Regions from separate parts of the Paenibacillus sp. 481 genome, predicted to be linked through region 2. Evidence: riboswitches for the same ligand, from Rfam matches in the RefSeq annotation. Region 2 holds a riboswitch; the other holds the start of a gene.

Region 1 (5,977 bases), 160 kb from region 2:
CGCTTACAGGTAGACAGACGGGAGATTATTGTACGCATAGAAGCGATGGAGCAAGAAGGATTCAATATGCAGGAGCTTATTGAGCGGGAGCTCGTTGATTTGCCGCAGGATGAGCGTTCTGCTATAGAGCATGCTTTGTCCGATTTGGGTGATAAATATTTGCGGCCTGTACTTGTGCGAGCTTATGGAGAGATGGCATTAGAGAAGCCTATGGTGGAGTTGCAGCCGATATACGAGCGGATTCGCCTGTTGCGGCTAGTGCGTCGCGAGCACAATGGGCAAAGCGAGAAGAGCGAGCAGGGCGGTGATGCCAGAAAAATTGCATAAGGGAAGATAGCGTACAAATGGTATACATACAGAACGGATTCGTTCAGGTAGGTTAAACGCCAATCAGGTGAGCGATGGCTTCTAGGATTATGAAAAGCCCGCTGTCCCCGTATGAGTAGGGAGCAGCGGGCATAATAGGAACCGTTGTAACAACGTTATAGCCAATCTTTTTTGCGGAACAAATAAAACATAAACCCACCAAGAAGAAACATAAAGCCGATTGCAAATACAGATCCGTATTTCGTATCCATAAAAGGAATATAATCAAAGTTCATCCCATAAATACCTGTGATAAACGTAAGTGGCATAAAAATAGTCGTCATCGCTGTAAATACACGCATAATTTCGTTGGCACGATTTGCAATGCTCAATTGATACGATTCACGCAAGTTCCCCATCAAATCGCGAAACGTTTCAAACGTTTCAGTTACTTTGACAGCATTTTCATATATATCGCGAAAATATTTTTGCAGGTCGTCGTCAATAAGGCGCAAATCTTTGCGATATAGCACAGTTAGCACTTCTTTTTGTGGACCGAGCCCTTTTTTCAACCATAAAATTTCGCTGCGCAAGCTAATAATTTCGTTCAAGTGCGATTTCTTAGCATTAACGAGCATTTCTTCTTCCAGATTGTCGATTTTGGCCTCGATGCGGTCTGCTACCGTAAAGTAGTTATCGACAACTAAGTCAATGAGCAAATAGAGCATCCGGTCTGGCGTACATACCTCTTGCTCCCACAGTAGGGGCTTGACCGTGCGCAGTTCGTTAATTTTTTGCTGGGTTACCGTTATTAAATAATGCTTGCCTAAAAAAGTGTTCAACGTGCGTAGAAAAATTTCTTCATCGTCAAAGCGAATGCTGTTTACCACAATAAAATAGTGGCCTTCATAAATTTCAATTTTCGGGCGTTGCTCTTCTTCATTCAAGCAATCCTCTACTGCTAGGTCGTGAATAGAGAAGAGTTGCTGTAGAACAACAAGGTCTTCGATGTCTGCATCAATCCAATAAAAGCCTTCTTCTGGCGGCTTCAATGTTGTTTCGATGTCATCAATTGGCGTGAATACGCCTTGATTGACCAGACGAATTTTCATTGCAAATCACTCCTTCGGTCTGATTCGTGTTTCAGCACGAGAACAGACGTCATCGTCAAAGTAGACGATTCGATCGAGGTTGCAACGTCGTCGGTGCACTAAGCGCAGTCCGCTCTTATCTTATAGCCAAATGTTCGGTTGGCAAATAGGTCAGCATAAAGCAATCCATGCAGCCAAGACGCGCAAGTGATCGAATCATCCTATTCAGTTGTCCGTTAACGCCGTCTCTCGGTCTGGGATCGCCATCCATCCGAACTTCACCTCATATCATTAAAATAAGGTTGTGCAAATAAGCACTTGTCTAGTATAATCCGTCGCTTCCATGCTTTCAAGGTTTTCCCTACAACGTATGCCAACGGTAAAAGATGGTGAATTTCCTCTTGACGAGCGACTCGACTTGCATTAAATTATTACCAAGTGCAACATATGCACGGCAGTTACAATTGAATATGAGTTGCAATCTTATCAAGAGTAGGTGGAGGGACAAGCCCGATGACACCCGGCAACCGGCGTTAATGACGCGGCGCTCATAGAGCGCAAGCAGCCATTTTCATAACGCACGGTGCTAATTCTTGCAGGAACGGTATGCCCGTTGCTGAGAGATGAGAGAGGCGCATATGTTTATTTTTTAACGCGAAACCTTTCTCGAATGCCGGGGAAGGTTTTTTTTGTAACCTCCTACCTGAATGTCATCATTTAACAATAAACTCGAACCCTACGAAGGAGGAGCGTCACATGCCGATTAAAATACCCGATCATTTGCCGGCGAAAGAAGTTTTAACACAGGAGAACATATTTGTGATGGATGAAACGCGTGCTTACCAGCAAGACATTCGTCCGTTAAAAATTATTATTCTGAATTTGATGCCAGCGAAAGAGACTACGGAGACTCAATTGTTGCGCTTAATCGGAAATACGCCGCTGCAAGTAGATGTGACGCTGCTTCATCCAGCTACACATACTTCTAAAAATACGTCAGCTGAGCATTTATCCAGTTTCTATAAAACGTTTGAAGATATACAGGATCAAAGGTTCGATGGTCTTATTATTACAGGAGCGCCGGTAGAGCAAATGGAATTTGAAGAAGTGAACTACTGGAGTGAGTTATGCCATATTATGGAATGGTCGAAAAAGAAAGTCACGTCCACGTTCCATATTTGTTGGGCTGCTCAAGCAGGATTGTATTATCACTTCGGTGTGCCTAAATATTCGTTGGATCACAAAATATTCGGTGTGTTTCCACACGAGCTGAAAAAAGAAAATGTACAGTTAACTCGCGGATTCGATGAAATGTTTCTTGTCCCACAGTCCCGTCACACTGAATTCCGACAAGAAGATATTGATAAGGTAGCGGAGTTAGAAGTGCTCTCTGCATCGGAAGAATCGGGCGTATATTTAGTTGCTTCAAGAGATGGCAAGCAAATATTCGTAACGGGACATTCCGAATACGATGCCTGTACGTTGCAATGGGAATACGACCGCGATGTTGAAAAAGGAATGGCCATGGATCTGCCGAAAAATTATTTTCCGGGAAATGATCCGACAAAAAGACCGTTTTCGACATGGCGTGCGCATGCGAATTTGTTGTTCTCCAACTGGCTGAACTACTACGTATATCAAGAAACGCCATTTGAATTAGACTATGCTGCTGCTAACAAGGAAGGGGTTATCACACAATGATCGAGCGCGACGAGACAAAATATCGGTTGGAGAGCCGCTTGGCTCAAATCGGTTCTATTCAAGAGCCGAACACAGGTGCAGTCAATTTTCCGATCTACCAGTCAACAGCTTTTCGTCATCCACGGCTTGGGCAAAGTACAGGATTTGATTACATCCGTACGAAAAACCCGACGCGGCAGGTGCTAGAAGACGCGGCTGCTGCTTTGGAGAGCGGTGATGCCGGCTTTGCGTGTAGCAGCGGGATGGCTGCGTTGCAGACTATATTCACCTTGTTCAGTCAAGGTGATCATCTGATTGTGTCGCTAGATTTATACGGTGGCACTTACCGTCTGCTTGAGCGCATCTTATCCCGTTTTGGTATAACTGCTTCTTATGTAGATACAAATGATATGGATGCGTTGGAGTCGGTGCGAACACCGTCAACGAAGGCGGTCATTATTGAAACACCTACGAATCCGCTCATGATGATTACGGACATCGAGAAAGTATCCGCGTGGGCGAAGACGCACGGGTTGCTAACGGTAGTGGACAACACATTGCTTACTCCATTCTTCCAACGTCCGCTGGAATTGGGGGCCGACATTATTATTCATAGCGCAACCAAATATCTTGGTGGGCATAACGACGTGCTAGCTGGACTAATTGTTACGAAAGGCAAAGAGTTGTCTGAACAGATGGCCTTTTTGCACAATTCAATCGGAGCAGTGTTGAGCCCGTCTGATTCCTATCAGCTAATGCGTGGGATGAAGACACTGGCCATTCGGATGGAGCGCCACGAATACAATGCAGAGCGCGTTGCTCGCTGGCTGACAGAGCATCCATCTATTGTTGCCGTCTTCCATCCAGCGCTTGAAGATCATCCGAGCTATGATATCCAGCGTCGGCAATCTTCTGGCAATACAGGCATTTTTTCATTCCGAGTCAAGGACGCTCGCTACGTGGACCCGATTTTGCGACACTTGAAGCTGATTGCGTTTGCAGAAAGCTTAGGTGGGGTAGAGTCACTGATGACGTATCCTGCCGTTCAGACACATGCTGATATTCCGCAGGAAATTCGCGATCAAGTAGGTGTTGACGATCGCCTGTTGCGTTTTTCAGTTGGAATCGAGCATGTAGATGACATTATTGCGGATTTAGAGCAAGCGTTGGAGGCAGCGCATAGAGAGGTGGAGGGGGAACAATAATGAGTCAGAACAAACAATTCGGCACAAAGTTGATTCACTTCGGTGGCGAGATCGACAAGACTACAGGAGCTTCGAGCGTGCCTATTTATCAGGCATCAACCTTTCATCATGAAAATATTTATGAGCCACCGGAATTTGACTATTCCCGTTCAGGTAATCCGACACGCCAAGCGTTGGAAGACTATATCGCAGTATTAGAGGGCGGGAAGCGTGGGTTTGCTTTTTCGTCCGGCATGTCAGCTATCTCTTCGGCCTTTTTGTTACTTTCCGCAGGAGACCATGTCATCGTAACAGAAGATGTATACGGTGGCACGTATCGATTGCTGACGTCGATTTTAAGTCGACTACATATTGAAACGACGTTTGTAGATATGACGAATCTCGATCTCGTTAAAGCTGCGCTGCGACCAAATACGAAAGCCGTATATATGGAAACACCGTCTAACCCGACGCTCAAAATTACGGACATTGCCGCTGTGACAGCATGGGCGAAATCGCATGGCTTGCTCACATTGCTAGACAATACGTTTATGACGCCGTATCACCAACGTCCAATTGAGCTAGGTGTTGATATTGTCTTACACAGTGCGACTAAGTTTTTGGGCGGCCACAGTGATGTGCTGGCAGGACTTGCGGTTACCGCTGATGATGCGCTAGGTCGGCAAGTGAAGCAGTTGCAGAACGGACTTGGCACTGTGCTAGGTGTGCAAGATAGCTGGCTGCTGATTCGTGGCATGAAGACGTTAGAAGCCCGCATGAGCCACAGTGAAACGAGCGCAGCCAAATTAGCGGCGTGGCTTACAGGCCGCAAGGATATTGCGAACGTCTATTACCCAGGTCTGATCGACCACCCTGGGCGAGACATTCACGAAAAGCAATCGCGCGGCTACGGCGCTGTCGTCTCATTTGACGTCGGTTCCGGCGAACGCGCCAAGCAAGTGCTGAACCGCGTTGAGCTGCCGCTTGTCGCGGTCAGCTTAGGCGCGGTCGAGAGCATCCTGTCTTACCCAGCCATGATGTCACATGCCGCAATGCCGCATGAAGTACGTCAAGAGCGCGGCATTACAGACGGATTGCTGCGTTTCTCAGTCGGCTTGGAGCATATTGATGATTTGCTTGCCGACCTTAATCAAGCCCTTTCAGGCTAAGCATTTAAACATGATTTAAACATCACTTATGTATCACCTAAACATGACTTTAACCTCATTGAAACAACGCCCTTCCGGCCTTTATGCTAATTAGATTCGCCACTAATTTGCAAAAAAGCATACCGGAAGGGTGCTGTTGTTTTGACCCAATTTGTGATACGCTTATCAATAGTTTAAACCTAACATGAGAGGAAGTGACTGTGACGATGATGTCACCGGTTGACCGCATATTGGACAAAGCGCTGCGCGGTGAACGTATCGACACGGACGAATGCGTCACGTTGTTTGAATCCGATCAAGTGGAGAAAATGGGCCATGTTGCGAATGAAATGATGAAGAAGTGGCACCCCGATCCGCTTGCAACGTTCGTTATCGGGCGAAACGTCAACTACACGAATATTTGTGATGTGTATTGTCGGTTTTGCGCCTTCTACCGCTCTCCAGGATCGAATGAAGGATACGTACTACCTGATGAAGTTATTTTTCAAAAAATTCAAGAAACCGTTGATGTAGGCGGTACCGAAATATTAATGCAAGGCGGCACGAA
Region 2 (5,977 bases):
TTTGTGCTGGAACAAGTTTGCGTGTATATCTCCGTTGGAGAGCGCATTATTGGGCTGTACATAATCACTGAACTCAACGACTTCGATGGTGTACCCTTTTTTCTCCATAATCGGTTTAATTACTTTTGTGACCATATCGCTGTAAGGTCCGGCAGTGGCACCGATTTTAAGCGCTTTGATTTCTTCGGTTGCCGCGCCTGTTCCGCTTGCAGGGGACGAATTGCTGCCGCAGCCTGCGAGCAGACCAATGGATAAAATGATGGAAAGGATCGTTGCGAATTTTTTCATATGAATATACCTCCGTCTAGTTGTGATGGTGAATGGAACCGATTTCCTTAGCGTTTATCTACTTTCTTAGCGATGAAATCCCCGCCGTACTGAATCAATTGAACTAAGCAGACAAGAACAACGACAGTCGTTAACATCACCGTGTTATCATAGCGATAATAACCGAAGCGAATGGCTAAATCTCCAATTCCGCCGCCGCCGACTGTACCTGCCATTGCGGAATACGCAACTAAGCTAATGGCCGTAATCGTAATGCCCTGGATAATGCCAGGCTTTGCTTCAGGGAGTAGCACGTCTTTAATGATCATCCATGGCTTCGCGCCAACTGCGACTGCGGCTTCAATGACGCCTTTGTCGATTTCGCGCAATGCCGTTTCAACTAAGCGGGCGAAAAAGGGTATTGCCGCAATGGATAAGGACACAGAAGCTGCTGTTGGGCCAATCGTAGTGCCTGTAATCAGCTTTGTTAAAGGTAACAGCGTAACGAGCAAAATAATAAATGGAATCGAACGTACAAGATTGACGATAAAGCCGAGCACATTTTTGGTAGGCGTATGCTCAAGGAAAAGGCCTTTATCTGTAATAAACAATAGAATACCAATTGGAAGTCCGACGATTAAGGAGGCGGCCAGCGAAATACCAACCATATAAATCGTCTGTAAAAAAGCTTTGTTCAGGTCAGGCAGTAGCTGAATTAGAGAATCAATGAGCATGATGTATCAACTCCAGTCGGTGGGTTCTCTCTGCAATATAAGCGATAGCCCGCTTAACTTCTGCGTCGTCTCCGATTAGCTCTAAAATAAGAATGCCAAGCGGATTGTCTTGTATGTAATCGATCTTGCCGTGCAAAATGTTGCCTTTTACTTGAAACGATTGCAGCATATCGGTAATGACTGCTTCCTCCGCCTGCGGGGCAACGAAATGAATTTTGACGATGGCCCCTTTGCGCTGCTGTAGTAGTCGCTCTGGCAGCTCGAATTGAAATAGCGTGCTCAAAAACGTTTTCGTCGTCGGATGCTTCGGATCGGCGAACACCTCGTACACATTTCCTTCTTCGATGACATCGCCGTTTTGCATCACAGCCATCCGATCACAAATGTCTTTCACGACTTCCATTTCGTGCGTAATCAGGACGATCGTGAGCTGGAGCTCGCGATTAATTTTTTTTAAGAGCTGCAAAATGGACTGGGTCGTCTCGGGATCAAGGGCCGACGTCGCTTCATCGCACAGCAAGACATGTGGTTCATTGGCTAGGGCGCGGGCGATACCTACGCGTTGTTTTTGCCCGCCACTCAATTGTGAAGGGTACACGTCACTTTTGTCAGACAAGCCAACCATTTTGAGCAGTTCTGGCACACGGGCTTGAATTTCGGCAGTCGACTTTCCGTTTGCTTTCAGCGCGAACGCAATATTTTCATAGACCGTCTTGGAACGGATCAGATGAAAATGTTGAAAAATCATCCCGATTTTGAGGCGGGCTTGGCGAAGCCCTTCACCGTTTAAGCGGGTTAGATCAATGCCATCGACAATGATTTTTCCTGACGTAGGCTCTTCCAACAAGTTGATGCAGCGTAGCAGAGAGCTTTTTCCTGCACCACTGCGTCCGATAATGCCGAAGATTTCGCCTTTGTTTATCGTTAGCGACACGTTATTGACGCCAATAACGGTAGACGTTGCGGTCTTGTATTCCTTTACCAGATGTTGAATCTCGATCATCTCGCTCACTCCCCCTAGTTGTTAGTCTGGTAAAAAGACTATTAAACATAAAAAAGCCTCTTTCACATTCCGAAAGAGGCTTCATTCGTATCGTAATCGAACGACTTATCTTTCAGAACGTGGAACACATTCTGTAGGATTTAGCACCGTTTACTCTATGGTAAGGTTGCCGGACGTCAACGGGCCTATTCCCTCAGTCACTCTTGATAAGAAATGATTCAATTTTTTTGTTGTGACCAATCATATACACGAAAGATATTTTTGTCAATTATATTTTTTATTTATACTTTGGCAAAATAGCTCATAATCGTATGCGCCGCTTGCTTGTAGCCGCCAGCTTGGCGCAATGATTCGCCAATAACATGGGCCTGCTGCTTATAGGAAGGGTTGTTCAACACTTCTAGTAAGGCGGCTCTAAGTGTTTCAGGAGAGAGCTTGTTTTTATCAACGACAACGCCTGCTCCAAGCTCCTGAACTCGGTTTGCTACAAGCGGTTGATCGGATGTTAACGGGATTGTAACGAGGGGCACATTATAATACAAAGCCTCGCTCGTACTGTTCATGCCGGCGTGTGTAATAAACACATCTGCACGCTGTAGCACTTCCAATTGAGGAACAAAAGGTTCCACGATAAAGTTGTCAGGAATCAAATCGGCAATAGGCGCCATATCCGTATATTTGCCTGATGACAGCACGAATTGAATCGGCATATCTCGAAATGTTGTAAAGCAAAGTTTATAGAAATCTATATTTTGGCTCAGGATGGACCCTAGTGAAATGAACACGATCGGTTTATGTAGGTCTTGAAGTTGATGGATTGGGAAAGAAGGTGCATCATGGCGTGGTACAACAGATGGGCCGACAAAATTAAAGCTATCATCCAACTGTTCGACCTGTGGTTGAAAATAACGGCTTGTATAAACCATTTTCAGTCGCCCAACATGGCGTGTAATTTCCTCAATAGTAGGAACAGGCAGATTAAACTGATTGGCTAATTTTTGAGCCACTTCCATCGTACTCGCGTATAGTTGTTCAACATCAATAGGAGTAGCTGTAGCAGCATATTTGTCATCTGTGGCAACTTCCTCCTGCGTCTCTTCCCCTGATCCTAGAGGTTCAACAAAAGCGAACGAAGCGATGGAGCATACGGCTGGAAGTTGAAGCTTTTCTGCTAATATAGTGCCACCCCAACCCATTAAGGAGTCAAAAATTAAATAATCATAGGAGCCGTCCTGCGTCACTTTCAGCACTTCGGGAATGATCGGCTCAATAATGCCGCGAACCATAAAATTAGCAAATTGATACGGGTGCTGATACTCTGTGGGCTTTATGGATGGGTCGTCAGTGAAAGAATGGATATCAAACGGATAAGAGATAAATTGTGCTCCCGTACGTTCGATTTTGGCACGATATTGTTCTGCACACACATAAATGACTTCCTCACCGTTGTCGATCAGTTGCTTGACTAAACCTAGTGTTGGATTAACATGTCCTTCGGCAGGGGTAATAACAAGTAAGGCACGAGCCAATCTAAACACCTCCATCATGTTTATGGTCAGTACAGGTATATTATAGCAATTACATAGGCCTTGTTCATGAATATATCATGAAGTTTATAGACCGATATGTTTCCTTTTTGCTAAGATATGAACATATGTGGACGTATAAAAGCATGACATGACTGACGTAAATATGGAGTGTGGTCAAATGAGTATATACGATTTCGAAGTAACACAAACGAACGGTAACGTAATTTCGCTAGCTGATTACAAGGGGAAGACGCTGTTGCTAGTCAATACGGCTAGCAAATGTACATTTACCCCGCAATATGATGATTTGCAAAAACTGTATGATCGGTTTCGGGAGCAGGAGTTTGAAATTTTAGCATTTCCGTGCAATCAGTTTGGCGAGCAGGAACCTGGAACAAATGAGGAGGCGACTTCGTTCTGTCAGCTTAATTATGGCGTGAAGTTTCCGGTATTTGCGAAGTTGGAAGTAAACGGTGCAGATGCTCATCCATTGTTTCAACATTTGAAGCAGCAAGCGCCATTTGGCGGCTTTGATGAGTCTGACATTCAAGCTAAATTGTTAAGATTGATGATTAGTGAGAAAAATCCCGAGTGGCTAGTCGGCGATTCTATTAAGTGGAATTTTACTAAGTTCTTAATCGATGCCAATGGGGACGTCGTACGTCGCTATGAACCTTTTGAATCGCCGCTTGACTTTGCGGTTGATATTGAGCGAAGCGTAAGTCATTCGCTGCAAAATAAGTGAAATAGGGGATCTACAGTCCTCACTAGGTGAAGAGCCCATGAGGGGCTACCTACGGTGACCTCCGTCACATAGGAATAACCCTTTTTGCTTCCTAACATGAAAGAGGGATGTCTCGCTGTCATTTTCAATGACTTTCGAGATATCCCCTTATTTTTTCAATCCATAGTTAGAAATTAAACTATTGTATCTTATACGCCAAGGCTTGAGTCAAGCCCGTTTTTATCGCTGTTTTTTGTGAGTCTTGAGAGTTCTGTGAGGCCATGTTTCCCCCTACATTTTCCACCGAAACCACCGTCCATGTCCATCCGTTTCAGCTACCGTGTGCGAATAGGCAGTCCCATCAATCCAATAATCAAGCTGAAGATCCGCACTCCACATATTATTGTGTAAATGAAACACATCTCGCGTTTGACCTAATGCTTTGACTTGTTCGACAAGTGCATGTTTAGCGGCCGCCGGAAGCTGATTTGCCACATGAGTATGAAAAATGCAAATCGTCGACGTAGTTGGAATTCGGCTCGCGATTTGCGGCAGCAATTGAACCCCGTCGCCTGCAATGAGCTGCACCGATTCAGTATCTAAATAGCTGGCTGCCTGCTCAAGCAGTTCAACTCTCGCGTTATGTTCAGGCCATATTAATGCTTTGAGCCACAAGGCATGCTCAGGGTTGGATAAGTCATTGGGATGTAAATCGATCCCGTATCTCGCGGTTACGGGTGGGCTTGTTGCCAGTAAGAAAGGACTGCGATCCCCGCGAATTTCAGCTTGAATATGCACCTTAGAAGCGGAATTTCCATATTTATCGCTCGAGCCATAGGAATAGCTATATTTATCCCACATCAGTTGCAGCCCTGCGCTGGTACCAATTTCAATCAATGCTAACGGCTTCACTCCTTGTTCGTACATGTAACAGAAGCTTGGGTACAGATAAGAGCAGCGCCTAACTTCGTTCGTTTGAACGATTTTGTGGTTAAGAAGCGCTACAATTTCTTCACGGTAATGTCGGCAAAAGCATTCAAAATGCTCGAACGAATGCTCAGCTTCATGTGGCTCATCCACAAGACTTGCATAGTATTGAGCTAGATCATGTGGCGTTCCTTGGAGTAACAAATAATGAACAGCAGCAAATAATAAGTTCGCGACAGGTTGGCTTTGCTGGGCATGTGACGCTAATTCAAGCAGTTCATCATGCTCTGCGATATTCATCGCTAAATGCTCGTACAATGGACTTGAGTCGTGGCAATTCTCTGCAAAGGTTCTAAATTGGTGCGATAATTGTTGTCTGTTCATCTGAAAACCCTCCTAGGATTGGGGTGAACGACGGATGAGCGGGTCGTCTTGCTCTATTTTACAACATCCTCCATATAAAAATATTTTAAATAAAATATAAACTATATAAATAAAATTTATCGAAGAAACAAAAAACAACCGCTTCTCGTACCAGATGAAGGATCGTTAATCCTCTTTTCTAGTAAGAAGCGGTTGTTGTGCATACGACGCGTATTGAAAATTTGGAAATGTTGCTACCCGTTATAGAAAATCTATTGTGGTGCCGTTTCGGTACGGAAAGGCTTTAAGAACGTTTTTGGAATATCTGTTTCATAACGAATCAGTTGGCCTGTTGTCGGATGCGTAAATGCGATTACGCGGGCATGCAACCCGAGTCTGCCGATCGCTTTTGACTTAGAGCCGTACTTTT

What was found. A riboswitch is a leader RNA that binds a small molecule or an ion and turns the genes downstream of it on or off. The one in region 2 is predicted to bind S-adenosylmethionine.
Region 1: linked by a shared signal. The riboswitch ahead of metA (homoserine O-acetyltransferase MetA) and the one ahead of KIK04_RS16145 (methionine ABC transporter ATP-binding protein) in region 2 are both predicted to bind S-adenosylmethionine.

Annotation. Positions count from the first base shown of each region.
Region 1 covers NZ_CP075175.1:3,810,803-3,816,779, forward strand. The annotation lists gene KIK04_RS16785 (HRDC domain-containing protein) at 1-327, shown strand, start outside; gene corA (magnesium/cobalt transporter CorA) at 483-1,418, opposite strand; gene KIK04_RS24225 (hypothetical protein) at 1,534-1,668, opposite strand; SAM riboswitch class I at 1,878-2,027, shown strand; gene metA (homoserine O-acetyltransferase MetA) at 2,154-3,098, shown strand; gene KIK04_RS16800 (aminotransferase class I/II-fold pyridoxal phosphate-dependent enzyme) at 3,095-4,282, shown strand; gene KIK04_RS16805 (PLP-dependent transferase) at 4,282-5,430, shown strand; gene mqnC (cyclic dehypoxanthinyl futalosine synthase) at 5,640-5,977, shown strand, end outside.
Region 2 covers NZ_CP075175.1:3,652,599-3,658,575, forward strand. The annotation lists gene KIK04_RS16135 (MetQ/NlpA family ABC transporter substrate-binding protein) at 1-288, opposite strand, end outside; gene KIK04_RS16140 (methionine ABC transporter permease) at 336-1,001, opposite strand; gene KIK04_RS16145 (methionine ABC transporter ATP-binding protein) at 991-2,004, opposite strand; SAM riboswitch class I at 2,107-2,217, opposite strand; gene KIK04_RS16150 (macrolide family glycosyltransferase) at 2,286-3,533, opposite strand; gene KIK04_RS16155 (glutathione peroxidase) at 3,712-4,278, shown strand; gene KIK04_RS16160 (DUF2332 domain-containing protein) at 4,549-5,568, opposite strand; gene KIK04_RS16165 (RluA family pseudouridine synthase) at 5,820-5,977, opposite strand, start outside.